DNA from 3 places in the Heyndrickxia sp. FSL K6-6286 genome. Region 3 is predicted to be linked to each of the others. Evidence: riboswitches for the same ligand, from Rfam matches in the RefSeq annotation. Region 3 holds a riboswitch; each other region holds the start of a gene.

Region 1 (4,943 bases), 2.6 Mb from region 3:
ATAAAAACAGACACTATTATTAAACAGTATACTGGATATATTCCAAGAATGATTAGACCGCCATATGGAAATATCAATGAGGAGCAACTCCAATGGTTGAAATTACACAACAAAAAAATTGTAAATTGGAATGTTGATTCTCTAGATTGGAAAGGCTTAGATGAAGATCAGGTGGCGAGTAATGTTCTATTGCATGTAAAACCGGGTGCAATTATTCTGCAGCACTCTGGAACCGGGACTGGTGGAGATTTATCTGGGACCGTAAAATCTTTACCGAAAATTATTGATGAGCTGAATAAAGAAAAATATCACTTGGTAACGATCCCTAAATTGCTTAATATACCAGCTAAATAATCAATTTTGTACTTTTTCGCTTTTATAGAACTAAAAATACGATGGAAATTGGAGGATAACTCCAATTTCCATCCTCAATGACTATTCAAAAAAATTGGTTTAGTCATTCTTTTCCACTTCATTGTTTTGCTTCTCTTGAGTAGCTAGCAAAGAGGACGTTTCAATTACCTCTTCTGTTTCTTGAACATCTCCTTCTTGTATACAAAAAGTCAACAAAACATTTAATAATGTGTAAGCACTCTAACGGTGAAATTAACTCAACAAATTTTCGAGTTTACCCCTATTATTCACATAAAAAAGGCTGCCATTTTTGGCAACCAACCTTTGGGAAAACTACATCCTTACATATTATTCCCTCCCTTACTACTGTTATTAAGACCATTGATTTTGCTCTAAGGTATAAGTCTCTCAATATCCCTAGGAAATGCTGTTGCCCCCCTAATATTTCCTACTCCTGTCATATTTGCTGTCAATCTCTCTAGTCCAATGGCGAATCCACCATGTGGAGGTACACCATATTTAAACATTTCAATATATGAGGCAAAATCATTTGGATTTAATCCTTTACTTGAGAATGACTGTAACAGCATTTCATAATCATGAATACGAAGCCCACCAGAAGTAATTTCTAAGCCTTTGTACAATAAATCATATGATTCTGTTAATCCTAAATCATTACTAGGCATCGTGTACATTGGACGTGTTTCACATGGATAATTGGTAATAAAGACAAATTCACTATTATATTTTTCTCTTACGTATTCACCTATTAATTGCTCTCCTTCGGAATCTAGGTCCCCTTCAGGAGATGCTTTTTGATATTGACTACTTAATATTTCCTGTGCTTCGTAAAGAGTTAAGCACGGAATCTCAGTTATACACGGAAGTTTAACATCAAGAATTTCTAACTCCCGTTTACATTGGTCATTTACACGTGAGATCATATATTTAAGTACATCTGTTTCCCATTCCATAATTTCTTTTACATCGTCAATAAATCCTATTTCAACATCAAGAGAAACATATTCATTTAAATGTCTTGATGAATGATGTGCCTCCGCTCGAAATACCTGCCCGATTTCAAAAACACGTTCGAAACCACTTGCTACCATCATTTGTTTATAAAATTGAGGTGATTGTGCTAAATGGGCGTTTTTCCCAAAATAATTTAGGCTAAATACATTTGCACCTCCTTCTGCACCCTGAGAGACAATTTTTGGTGTAAAAATTCGTGTAAATCCATGTGATGTAAAAAAATCGCCAAATGACTGTGATAATACACTTTGAATTTTAAAAATGGCTTGATTTTTTTCATGTCTTAAAGATAAGGTACGATGGTTAAGAAGATGATCCATTCCAGCTTTCAATTCCGATTGATTGATTTCAAATGGGATCTCCTTTTGACTTTTATTGATCACTCTAATATCTCTCACATGTATTTCTACGCCCAATTTTTGTTTCTTTGATTCAACAACGTCCCCGATGATCTCAACAATTGATTCATTTTCTACTTTGAAATTTAACCATTCTTTCTCCAAAATACATTGAATAATCCCGCCCCTATCCCGAAGTAACAGGAAGGTAACTTTTGATAAATAACGTTGTTTGTGAACCCAACCCGATAATTTTACCGTTTCACCAGCCTTATAAGGTGTTTCCGTCGTTACTATTCGAATCATTTTGACTTCCTCCTTTTCATTGATAAAGAATCAAATAAAAAAATTCGCCCCTATATAAACATAGGGACGAATTTTTTCCGTGGTACCACCCAGATTGCCTTTTTACCAGCCTCTCATTCCACATAACGAGTGGTACCGTCTGATTCTACTTTGCCTTTAAGCATTTCTTTCAGCACTTACGGATGTCACCATGATAACCTTGATGCGTTTTTCCACCAACCAAACGCTCTCTATAATCAAGGACTTATCATTTCCTTCCGATCATTGATTTCCATATTTTGATTGTAGAAGATTATATATTTACGAAAGGAAAATGTCAACCTATTCAGAGTATAAAAAAATGCTTCATTATTCACTCTCTTCATTGTACACTTGTAGTAAGTGAATACCTGCAGGGAATAGGTTGCTAAGATATTAGCATTAATAGGGAATTCGGTGTGATACCGAAGCTGTTTCCGCAACTGTAAGTGCCGATGAAATAAGAAGTAAACCACTGTTTGCAACATCGAAAACGGGAAGGTTCTTAAAGTAAATTGACGCACAAGCCAGGAGACCTGCCTATTCTTGAACGTAACATGCTCTTCGGAAGATAAGAGATTTTATGGCAGCTCGATTGGTTCTTCATATCGTTTAATAAAGGATCATTTTCCCGCCGGCCAAATTCTATCTGGGCGGTTTTTTTGTGTTCTATTTTACAAGTATATTGATATCCTCGTTATGAAACTATATAGATCGAAACCAGACGAATTTTTTCTGAAGTGTTATGAGGTAAGCATTTAAAATATTTAAGATTAGGAGAAAAAGACATGGTAAAAAAAGACTTACGTTATTTATGCTATCCCTTTATGCGCGAATCCGCTTCAACCGTTGATTTCGAAATTAGAACAGATTCATTAACAACGCGTATTGGACAAGCTGCTTCCTTAACAAAGGATATTCCTATTGTTTATGAAGATTTAATGTACTTGCTTCCAATGGCCTATCATCTAAATGGATCTGTACGCGGAAAGCTTGCCATTAGCGAGGAAGATTTAAATCGTCTAAGCAGCATGTATGATTTTTATGTTACGGAAACAGATGGTCGCATTGATCGATTTGTACTTCCACAAGGGACGGCTGCTGCATGTGCTCTACATGTATGTAGAAGTGAGGCAAAAAAGTCCGTTCGTGCTTTACATAAGGTAAGTCTTGAAAGAGAGGTTCCGGATATCTTATTCAATTATACGAATCTACTAGCTAATGTCCTATTTTACATGGCGGTCTATGTAAACAAGGATAAAGGTGTTGAAGAAATCCAATTTGTCAGTAAATCTTATCCAATAAGACCGATAAAAAAGAAAGTAGGGAAATAACTTGAAGAAATATCATTTGTTTCATTGGCTAACAGCTATCATGTTAATCATTTTCTTAGCAGGCTGCCAATCCAATCAGAGCAGCAATGAACCTAAAAAAGGGGATACACCTGAACAAGTAAAAGTGTATACCGTGAAGGATGATACGGGCAAAGAAGTTTCCTTCAAAAAAGCTCCTGAAACGGTCATTTCATTGCAGCCTAGTAATACTGAAATTCTTTTTGCCATTGGAGCTGGAGATAAAGTAATTGGCGCAACGGAATATGATAATTATCCAGAGCAAGCAAGTAAAATTGAACGTGTATCGGACTCTGTTACCATTAATACAGAAAAAATTATTGCACTAAAACCAGATATTGTCATTGCTTATACAATCGGAGATGAAAATGCCTTAAAACCAATTGAAGATGCAGGTATTCCTGTATTTGTCATACAATCTGCTTCTTCCTTTGAGGATGTTTATGGTGATATCCAACAAATTTCAGAAGTAATGGGTGTGAAAGAAAAAGGGGAAGAACTTATTACCAATATTCGCACTCATATAAATGATATCGAAAATAAATTAAAAAATATCGAAAAACCAAAACGCGTATATTTTGAAATAAGCCCATCTCCTGATATTTATTCAACAGGCAAAAACACATTCCAACAAGAAATCCTCCAAACAGCTGGTGTAGAGAATATCTTTGGGAATCAAGAAGGTTGGATCAAGGTTTCAGAAGAGACAGTCATCAAGCAGAATCCTGAAATCATTGCAACAACTGTCGATTATATCGAAGGCCCTGTAGCAGAAATCAAAGCTCGTAAAGGATGGGAAACCATAGAAGCGATTAATAAGGATAGAGTATACCAATTGGACTCGGATATCATGTCGCGCCCAGGCCCAAGAATTGCTGAAGCGGTTGAATTAGTTGCTAAAATGGCGTACCCAGAATATTTTAAATGAGACTAAAGCTGGAGTGTTGATCACTCCAGCTTTTAACTTTAGCTATAATCAATATAGTACTTTCAGAATTCATGAAAAGAACATCATAAAGATAACTAAGTTCGAATATCTCGACTTAGAGAATAGTAGTGAGCAAAACCGAATCTATCTAATATATTTCTCGGCACTACCTCTTTGCTGAATAAATTTCGATTTTGCAGGGAGAATAATTTTAAAAAAAATCTTTTACACAAGTAACAAACGATACGAAAACAGCCTAAAGGTAAAACGAATCCTAAAAAGCCTTTTTTAATTTAGCTCTTTTATAAATAGTTTTAATGGATCAGCATCCTGGGATAATTTCGTTAATAAGTCAAATTGAAATCCTAATTTTAATAAAAGATTTTCTGATGCATGATTATCGGTAGTTGTAATGGCTGCGAGCCTACTTATATTTAATTCGGTTTTTGCATAGATCATGACTGCCCGAGCTGATTCATATCCATACCCTTTACCTGTAAAGTCTTTCAGAAAAGCAAAACCCAAATCAACATCCTCTAATCCATTTCTCTTAACCAAGCCACACATACCAATAGGTATTCCATCTTCTTTTAAAGTCACTAAATACAAACC
Region 2 (4,943 bases), 1.4 Mb from region 3:
CTCCGGCTACATTTCGTATCGTTAACATACTCTACCCTCTTCTTCTTCGTTTACTATTCATTAAAATCCATGCAAAGACAGGAGCACCAATTAATGCGGTAATCACACCAATTGGAAGTTCTGATGGCTGAATAATCGTTCGTGACACTAAGTCTGCTATAATTAAAAACCCTGCTCCAAAGAGTAGCGATAATGGTAGTAATCCTTTATGATTAGGTCCACGAATAATCCGTATTAAATGAGGAATCACTAATCCAACAAAACCAATCGCACCTGAAACTGAAACGGCAGCACCAGTTAATATTGATCCAGCAATTAGAATAAGAAGCTTTCGCTTTTCAACATTTACCCCCAGATGTTGGGCACGTTCTTCACCTAATGACATCGCATTAAGCTCTTTCACATTCATTAATAATAATATTGAACCTATGAGAAAGAATGGAATAATAATATATACATAACTCCACCCTCGCATAGATACACTTCCAAGTAGCCAACCAATGATTTGTCTTAACTCATCGCCTGTTAAAGCAATGATTAGGGAAATAAACGAACTAAAAAATGAACTAAATATAATGCCAGTTAATATAATTGTTTCTACTTTCATTGATCTCTCAATTTTTTTTGCAAAAAATAAAACACTAAATATCGTAATAAATGAACCAATTATGCTCATTAATGGCAATGTAAGTATTCCGATGAATGGTATAGATAAATGAAAGAATAATGTTGCAACTGCTCCAACAGAGGCTCCAGACGACACCCCTAAAGTATATGGGTCTGCTAAAGGATTTCGAAGCAACCCTTGAAATGCCGCACCTGCAATCGATAATGAAGCACCAACTAGCCCAGCCAATATTACACGAGGCAGTCGAATATCTAAAACAATATTCGTATTCATCGCATCTATTTTATCACTTAATGGAAAGTGGAAAATAGCCGCTCCGATGATTTGGATGATATCCTTCATTGGCACCGTTACTGAACCAATGGAAATGCCTATTAAAATAGAAAAACTTAAAAAAACCACTCCAAATAGATAAGGAAAATAATTATTCTTCCGTAGATACCGAATAGTAATTGGCTTCTGCAGTCTCTTTCAACTCCTTTTAGTACATTTGAAAAAGGACTGTCTAAAAAGGAGACAGACCCCTATGCCTTTAGACAGCCCCTATTTCTATCAATCAATTTTCTTCTGTTTTGTTCTCTTTTCTTTTGCCGTCACGAAAAACCTTGGCACTTCGAATATATTCTACATCTTTTTTTCCTGATCGGTGATTAATTACTCTTGCAAGAGCAAAAAAATAGTCCGACAAACGATTCAAATACATTTGAGCGAGTGGAGGAACAATTTCTTCAGCTTTTGAGAAACTAACAACTAGACGCTCAGCACGTCTTGTAACTGTTCTTGCTATATGAATAGAAGCAGCCGCTTTTGTCCCACCAGGTAAAATAAAGCGTTCCAATTCAGGTGTACTGGCGATATACTCATCAATCTTCTCTTCAAGGTAATCAATCATGTCTTGTTGAAGCTTATAAGGACGTTTAGTTGATTTTGTCGCTAGATCCCCTCCGCAATCAAATAATTCATGTTGAATTTTTTCAAGATCATCAAGTACGTCAGAAAAAAGATCGGGATCCAATTCAGCCATCGCTTGTCCAACAAAACAATTCACTTCATCCACTGTTCCATAAGCTTGTACCCTTAAATCATCTTTATCTACTCTACCACCGATGATACTTGTTTGCCCCTTGTCACCTGTTCTAGTATAGATTCTCATAACATTTCCTCCTCACTCTTATCTCCACTTATTTAAATGTATCGGGATATATTGCCTTTGCCATTTCCTCTAAACCTTCCACAAGACGTGGACCTGGTCTTGACACTTTGTCAGAATCGACACTATATACTCGTTTATTTTTAATGGCGGATACTTCTTCCCACCCTTTACGGCTATAAGCTTGTTCTACTGCGTCCTTTACATAATAACCATATGTTATGATCATTACATCCGGATTTGCTTTAACTGCTGCTTCTTCCGAATATTTCGGCCATCCTTCTTCAGCAGCTGCAATATTTTTGGCGCCAAGCATTTCTAGCATTTCATTCATGAAGGTACCTGAACCTGCTGTATAAATATCTGGTGGAGCAGAGATTTCCATCCATACATTTGGTTGCTCCTCCTTGGAAATTCCTGCCGCCTTTTCTTTAATTTCTTCAACTTTTGCTTTCATTCCATCGACAATTTCATCCGCTTTTTCCTTTGTCCCAGTTGCTGCACCAATCATTTCAATCGTTTTATACGTATCTGCAAATGAGCTTGCATTATTGACGGCAATAACCTTAATTCCTGAATCCTCTAATTGCTTTAATCCATCCTTAGAATTATGAGCCTGTGAAGCATCAGCTAAAACAATATCAGGTTTTAAAGAAATTATTTTTTCAACATTGAATTCTTGTCCACCAACTTTTTCCTTTGACTGCGCCTGTTCGGGATAATTGTCAAAATCCGAGACACCAACAATTTCTTTATCTAACCCAAGGGCAAAGGCTGTTTCTGTATTACTTGGAAGAAGGGAAACAATTTTCTCTGGCTTCTTATCAATAGTAATTTCTTTATCGGTTCCATCCGTAATTGTTACGGGAAAAGCTTGGTCTTGTTGCTTAGTCTCCTGCTTATTATCACTTACTTTCTTTTCACTATCCTGCTGTGTACCACATGCAGCCAATATAAAAATTAGTAAAAAAATAGGTATAAATCTTAATAGCTTTTTCATTTGTAAACTCCTTTTTACATTTAAAATAGTCATAAAGATGGCCGTTTTCACAAAGATCCTTTATCCTCCATAATTAATGTAGAAGGAAAAAAACAATACATTTGTTCATATCTTTTATGAAAAAGACCTAAAAAAAACATCTCTAATAAAAGAGATGTCATATGTAAAACGGTATAATAGCAAATCATGCACGCTAAAAAACGTTTTCGTCAACACCCCCCTATCCTCGTAGGCAAACTGGTGCACTCAAAAAACAGGCAGGTCTCCTGGCTCATGATCATTGCTCCCTGTACCTTCCCTTATCCTTTAATGGATAAAGTGGATATTACAGTTTGCTCCCATTTACAGTGGCGGGACCGCGTTGGAATTACACCAAACTTCCCTTTTAAACCTTCACAAAGAAAGTACCTGTTTTCGTTGCAATATATTAAATTTTCAACCATTAACAATTATACAGGAAAGATATATGGATGACTATCCTGAAAAATTTTATGCTAATAAATGATTTACAGCACTACCAAACTCCCAGCACATCTAACATGACAACAAAAATTAAAATTGGTGCAACAAAACGTATGAGGAAATACCAAGCTTCGAACAGTCCTCTTTTAAGACCGCTCCCTTGTTTTAATTCCTCGTAAAGAACGGATTTCTTCACTTTAAGTGGTACAAAAATAGCGATAAGAAGGGCACCAAGCGGCATTAAAATATTACTAACGGTATAATCCATTAAATCGAAAAATGTTTTACCTAAAAGAGTAACATCACCTAACGCTCCGTATGAAAGGGCAGATGGAATACCAAAAATAAAGATGGCAATTCCGATGATCCATGACCATTTTTTACGTCCTTTTATATCCTTTTTAGTGATCACAGACACAATAATTTCAAGCATAGAAAAAGCTGATGTTAATGCCGCAAAAAGGAATAAAATTAAAAATGCTATAAAGAAAAGCATTCCAAGCGGTAACTGACTGAAGACTGTTGGAAGTACATTAAATAACAGTACAGGTCCTGCACCCGGCTCCAATCCTAAAGCAAATACTGCTGGAAAGATTGCTAAACCAGCTAAAAGTACAATGACTAAATTCATTACTACAATAGAAAAAGCTGAACGGGGTAAGCTTTGATTTTTCGGTAAATACGAACTATACGTCACCATTACTGAAACACCTACACTTAACGTAAAGAATGATTGCCCCATGGCTTCCAAGATCGTTTTTGAAGTTAATTTTGAAAAGTCCGGTTGCAGTAAAAAGGATATACCAGCCATTGCTCCATCTAAGGTAATTGAACGAATAACTAATAATATAAATAGTATAAATAATGCAGGCATCATAATCTTACTTGCTTGTTCAATCCCTTTTTGAACCCCTCTTGCAACAACAACAATCGTCATTAGAATAAATAATAATTGCACGATTAAACTAATAATTGGATCAGAAATTGTGTCCCCAAATACTTGTGTATATTGATCAGATGAAAGACCGTTTAACTGACCGGTAATCGCCTTGTATAAATAAATAATGATCCAACCACCAATGACACTATAGAAAGAAAGTAAAATAAAACACGCAATCATACCTAAAATTCCTATCCAGTGCCATTTCGCTTTTGGTGCTATTTTTCGATACGAATCCACTGCATTTTCTTGTGTTAATCGACCAATGGAGAATTCCGCTAAAAGCAATGGAAGTCCTAGTAATAATGTAAATAGAATAAAAATTAGAAAGAAAGCTCCTCCCCCATTTTGACCTGCGATATAAGGGAATTTCCAAATTGCTCCTAAACCTATTGCTGACCCTGCTGCAGCTAATATAAAGCCAAGCTTTGATGACCACTGTTCTTGCTGACTCACTCTCATTCTCCTCTCAGATGTAAACAACTATGTTTCCTATATTCTCGTTTGCAGTTGTCATTAAGGGGTCAGACCCCTTAATAGACAGCTACGATTTTGCTTTAAGCAAGTTTGTTTTTAAACCCCTTTAATTCATCCATAAATGTATGGAATTGCGGAATATCCATTTGCTGGGCGGAATCCGATAAAGCAACAGCAGGATCAGGGTGAACCTCAGCCATGACTGCGTCTGCCCCAATTGCTAATGCTGCTTTTGCCGTTGGAAGAAGCAAGTCTTTTCGTCCTGTTGAATGGGTAACGTCTACCA
Region 3 (4,943 bases):
ACCAAGTGGTACAGCAACTATAATCCCAAGAAAAACGGCAATGATTGATATATAGAAATGCTGCCATGTTTTAAACAGTAATTCACTCCAGTTGCTACTTATAAATTGAATAATGCTATCCATCAAACTCCCTCCTATCCTACATGTTTTGAATGGATTTCTTCATCTGCTTCTCCCCAGATAGAATCATAGACAATATCGACCAGACTTGCTCTAGTTACGATTCCAACAAGTCGATGCCGCTCATCTACAACCGGTACGTATTTCATTCCTCTTTTTAAAATTTTTCGAACCGTATCTCTCACCAATGTATCTTTTTGTACAGCTAAGGTTTCCGTTTCAAGTACATCAGCAACTAGATTCGTTTTTTTACGGTTTTGATCGATCATCTCTACATCTATATAACCTTTTAATAGTTGATAACGATCAATGACTAAAAGAGAATCGACCCTACGGTCTTTCATAATTTGAATAGCTTCGGATAATGACTTATCTTCTGTTATGGTTATTGGTTTCGAATTCATTATTTGCTCAACGGTTTGAATATTTGGACGCGCTTGAAGTAAACGTTCCTTTCCAATGAATTCTTCAACAAAATCATTCGCAGGTTCACGTAATATTTCATCAGGAGACCCTACTTGGACTAATTTCCCATCACGCATAATAACAATCTGATCTGCCAATTTTAATGCTTCGTCCATATCATGCGTAACGAAAACAATTGTTTTTCCTAATGATTTCTGTAATTTTTTGAATTCATCTTGCAATGAATCTCTTGTAATAGGATCCAATGCACCAAATGGTTCATCCATTAAGATTAATGGCTGGTCTGCAGCTAGAGCCCTTAGTACCCCGATCCTTTGCTGCTGTCCACCACTTAGTTCATGTGGATAGCGATCTAAATAATCTTCTGTCATATTTACAAGTTTGAGCAGTTCTTTTGCTCGGTCACGGCGCTTTTCTTCCGGCCATTTTAATAGTTTTGGAATGAGTGATATATTTTGTTGAATGGTCATATGAGGGAATAAACCTATTTGTTGAATGACGTAGCCAATTTCACGTCTAAGTTGTACGGGATCTTTTTCTAAAATATTTTTTCCATTAATATAAATACTTCCACTTGTTGGTTCTATTAAACGGTTAATCATTTTCATCGTCGTTGTTTTCCCACAACCACTTGGACCGATAAAAACGATAAATTCGCCTGCTTTAAATTCAAGATTTAAGTCATCAACCGCTTTTTTTCCTCCCTTATATATCTTTGTAACATGATCAAATTTTAACAAATCGATACACCTCCGTAATTTTACCAATGAAACAGTTGGAACAATTAACCATTTGGTATACTATGCAATTTTTTTCGTATATGTCACTATTTAAGTATAACGTAAAGTTTGTAAAATAAAAAGTTTATAGATTGCATATATTGCATCAATTTTACATTAATATAAATAGTTAAAGACTATCATCCTCTCATTTCTTACTATTCCTCCTTATTGCTTTCATTTCCTCATTCAGAAAAGATTTTATTTTTCATTGGATATATGATACATTGACTTTGTATATGAGGTATTTAAAGGAGCAAACTACCTATGGAAGAAAAGCACTTGCGAGTCATTGATCAAGCTAAGGAACAATATATTGAAAAAATTGCTGATAATATGAAGACGTATGGAGTTTCCCCTACAGTCGGTCGTATTCTTGGTATTATTTATATGAATAGAAAACCAATGACATTAGATGAGCTATCCACTGCAACTGGAATGAGTAAAACAAGAATGAGTCAAGTTGTTAGAGAGATGCTAGATATTAATATTGCTGAAAAAGTTTTTGAAAAAGGGGTTCGTAAAGATATTTATGATGTAGAAACAGATTATTACGAAACCTTTATTTCAATTTTCACCTCAAATTGGAGAAAAACGATTAACCGCAATAAAATTTTTGAAAAAAAATTAACACGTGAGCTGCTGATGTTAAAAGATAATGAAGAATTATCACAGGAAGCAGAAGATCAAATCAATGAATTATTAAAGGAAATGAAAATTTGGTCGGATTATTATCAATGGCTTACTCGTTTAGTTGACTTTTTTGAAAGTGGTGAAATATTCGAGCATGTGCCGAAAACCACTGAATGGAGAGGAAAATAATTAACATATAAGCTCCGTGGTAATATACCCTTTTTATATTGAAATAAAACATAGAAAATATTTCAAGCAGTAGTTTTCATGTAAAAATCTACTGCTTTTTATTAAGCTTTTTTCTAAGTTAAAATAAATATAAACGTTATAAAATTTTTCACTCTCATTATTTCCTTTCATCCTATAAAAGAAGGTGACCAATTGACTGGAATTATACTATTTGATGGAGTATGTAATTTTTGTAATGGAAGCGTACAATTTATTATAAAAAGGGACCAAAATAAATATTTTAAATTTGCTTCTCTTCAAAGCGAAGTTGGGGAAAAATTATTAATGGAGTATAGAGTAAACAGCTTAATTGACAGCTTTGTACTTATTGAGGGTGGCAAATTGTACACAAAATCGGAAGCGGCATTACGAGTTTGCCGAAGTCTTAATGGATTATGGAAATGGGGATATGCTTTTCGAATTATCCCACTACCAATAAGAAATTTGATCTACGATATTATCGCGAAAAATCGTTATCGCTGGTTTGGTAAAAGGGATAGCTGTATGATCCCATCAAAGGAAGATCAGGAAAGATTCTTATTATAGTAACCTATCATTATGATAAAAATAAAATGGAGTCGTCATATAAATGTAAAGAACGACTCCATTTTTTATACAAATATTTTAAGGCTGTTTTTTGAGTAATAACTCTTTTTCCCAATCAGCTTCCAGCATAACTTTTGGCACTGGTGTCGGTTTTCCGTATTCATCAAGTGCTACCATTGTTAAGGTGGATGTAGTTGTTAATCGTTTTTCTTCCTCCTCTAAATTCTCACACTCGACCTTTACATAAACCTTCATTGATGTCCTCCCAGTTGAAAGGACAAATGCCTCTAAAGTCAAAATGTCGCCAACTTTTGCAGAGGAAACAAAATGAACAGCATCGATTGACGCAGTTACTACGACTTTTCGAGAGTGCTTCATTGCTGAAATAGCAGCAATTTCATCAATATACGATAAGATGGTTCCTCCAAAAATAGTTTCCATATGGTTCGTATCTGGAGGTAATACTAGTTTAGTTTGATAGGTTCTTGATACATTTACAGAAATTGTTTTCTCCATCATTTCTCCACTTTCATGTATATTTACCACTATGAAGTACAGGAGAGAAGAAATTAAAATTAAAGGTACTGACCATTTTTCTTAAGACAGATTCCCCTAACATAAAATAGATGTTTTACCTATCTTAAATGGTAAATCACATATTGTTAGCCAGTCCTAAAAATACGCTGATAGCAGAACAGACCAAATCATTAATTGTCTATTAATCTACCAATGTGTACGAATCTTCCCAACTCCCGAGGAAAATAAGTCGCTATAAATATGGCAGGTCTCCTGACTCGTGTATCATTCTACTTTAAGTCCTTCCCATCCAAAATTGGACAGTGGTTATCCTTATTTCGTCAACACTTACAGTTGCGGGTACAGTTCTGGAATTTCACCAGATTCCCTTTTAATTTTTGGCAAACACCATATTTATCGGCAAATATTTCACTATAGTAGTATAGAATTATCATAATATATTATGAATTGACTTACAATTTATAATTTTAAAGATTAAGTGAAAAATATTGAACGATTTGTTCTCTTTCTGTTGCTTAATCAAATTTTATACTTTCCAGTTCAGGAATCGTTTGCAACATTTTTAATATTTCAGTCTCCTTTTTCTTCAACTTCTTTGATTTTAATTGTAAATCCACGACAAAAAGTGGATGATTATCAACTGACGTTACTTTTACCTGGTACGATTTCACATCTAAATGATTTTCGGATAAAATAGTGAGTGCCGCAGAAATCGCTTCATTTGTTCGAACATGAATCGTTAATTTATGAAACTTCGGAAAAACTGGTTGAAATAATCTACTTAAAATTTCTAAAGCAATTAATACTAAGAGCGTTCCAAAAATACTTACAATATACATGCCTGCACCTATCGCTAATCCAATTCCAGCTGTTGACCAAAGTCCAGCTGCAGTTGTTAACCCATGAACGGATTGACGTTGTATAAGAATGGTACCTGCACCTAAGAAACCAACTCCACTGATGACTCCTGCCGCAATTCGGCTTGGGTCTAATTCAATTGTTCCACTATTTACAACATCAAAAAATGCATATTTTGAAACGATCATTGCTAATGCACTTCCGACGGCCACAAGGAAATGGGTACGTAATCCTGCTTCTTTATAACGCTTTTCTCTTTCAAATCCGACAAGTGCTCCCAATATCCCCGCAATTACAAGTCTTGCAATTAATTCAAGCTCTATCATTATATATGACCCCTTTCCCCATTAATTTATGGCTTTGATGATTATGCTATTACAAATCTAACATAGATTCATTTTTCCTTTCTAAAGGTTTGATTAGGTTTCAATCTCACTAGCAAAACTAAGTTACATCTATTTATATATGTTTTATTAGTTTATCCTACTTAAAAAATAAAAAAACGAGTGTATAAAAATATACACTCGAACTTAGTTGCAAGCTCTTAAAATAGAAATCCTGCATTTAATTTATAACTTATGCGATGAAAGTTGCAATTTTCTTTTGGCAATCGTTCCTAAACGCACAGATAATCCTATTGCAATAATTGTAAAGACTATAATCATTACTATTACACCAATCCAACCAAAATCACTATAGAACATACCTCCCACCGTACCACCTATACTTGAACCTATATAGTAAAAGAATAAATAAAGTGACGAGGCTTGTGCTTTATCATGTGTCGATAATTTGCCAACCCAGCCACTTGCAATG

The links. A riboswitch is a leader RNA that binds a small molecule or an ion and turns the genes downstream of it on or off. The one in region 3 is predicted to bind cobalamin.
Region 1: it holds a riboswitch for cobalamin, as region 3 does, so the genes downstream of both, MHI39_RS01495 (hypothetical protein) here and MHI39_RS14925 (acyl-CoA thioesterase) in region 3, are expected to answer to the same signal.
Region 2: it holds a riboswitch for cobalamin, as region 3 does, so the genes downstream of both, MHI39_RS21815 (ABC transporter substrate-binding protein) here and MHI39_RS14925 (acyl-CoA thioesterase) in region 3, are expected to answer to the same signal.

The regions. Positions count from the first base shown of each region.
Region 1 covers NZ_CP152029.1:267,706-272,648, reverse strand. The annotation lists gene MHI39_RS01505 (polysaccharide deacetylase family protein) at 1-354, shown strand, start outside; gene aspS (aspartate--tRNA(Asn) ligase) at 747-2,033, opposite strand; T-box leader at 2,093-2,307, opposite strand; cobalamin riboswitch at 2,417-2,610, shown strand; gene MHI39_RS01495 (hypothetical protein) at 2,840-3,385, shown strand; gene MHI39_RS01490 (ABC transporter substrate-binding protein) at 3,387-4,331, shown strand; gene MHI39_RS01485 (GNAT family N-acetyltransferase) at 4,620-4,943, opposite strand, start outside.
Region 2 covers NZ_CP152029.1:4,312,400-4,317,342, forward strand. The annotation lists gene MHI39_RS21800 (adenosylcobinamide amidohydrolase) at 1-28, opposite strand, end outside; gene MHI39_RS21805 (iron ABC transporter permease) at 32-1,081, opposite strand; gene MHI39_RS21810 (cob(I)yrinic acid a,c-diamide adenosyltransferase) at 1,185-1,781, opposite strand; gene MHI39_RS21815 (ABC transporter substrate-binding protein) at 1,810-2,778, opposite strand; cobalamin riboswitch at 3,017-3,205, opposite strand; gene MHI39_RS21820 (sodium-dependent transporter) at 3,293-4,642, opposite strand; gene MHI39_RS21825 (bifunctional 3-deoxy-7-phosphoheptulonate synthase/chorismate mutase) at 4,738-4,943, opposite strand, start outside.
Region 3 covers NZ_CP152029.1:2,939,337-2,944,279, forward strand. The annotation lists gene MHI39_RS14905 (ABC transporter permease) at 1-123, opposite strand, end outside; gene MHI39_RS14910 (betaine/proline/choline family ABC transporter ATP-binding protein) at 135-1,286, opposite strand; gene MHI39_RS14915 (GbsR/MarR family transcriptional regulator) at 1,593-2,147, shown strand; gene MHI39_RS14920 (thiol-disulfide oxidoreductase DCC family protein) at 2,340-2,732, shown strand; gene MHI39_RS14925 (acyl-CoA thioesterase) at 2,811-3,248, opposite strand; cobalamin riboswitch at 3,494-3,676, opposite strand; gene MHI39_RS14930 (MgtC/SapB family protein) at 3,785-4,456, opposite strand; gene MHI39_RS14935 (MFS transporter) at 4,697-4,943, opposite strand, start outside.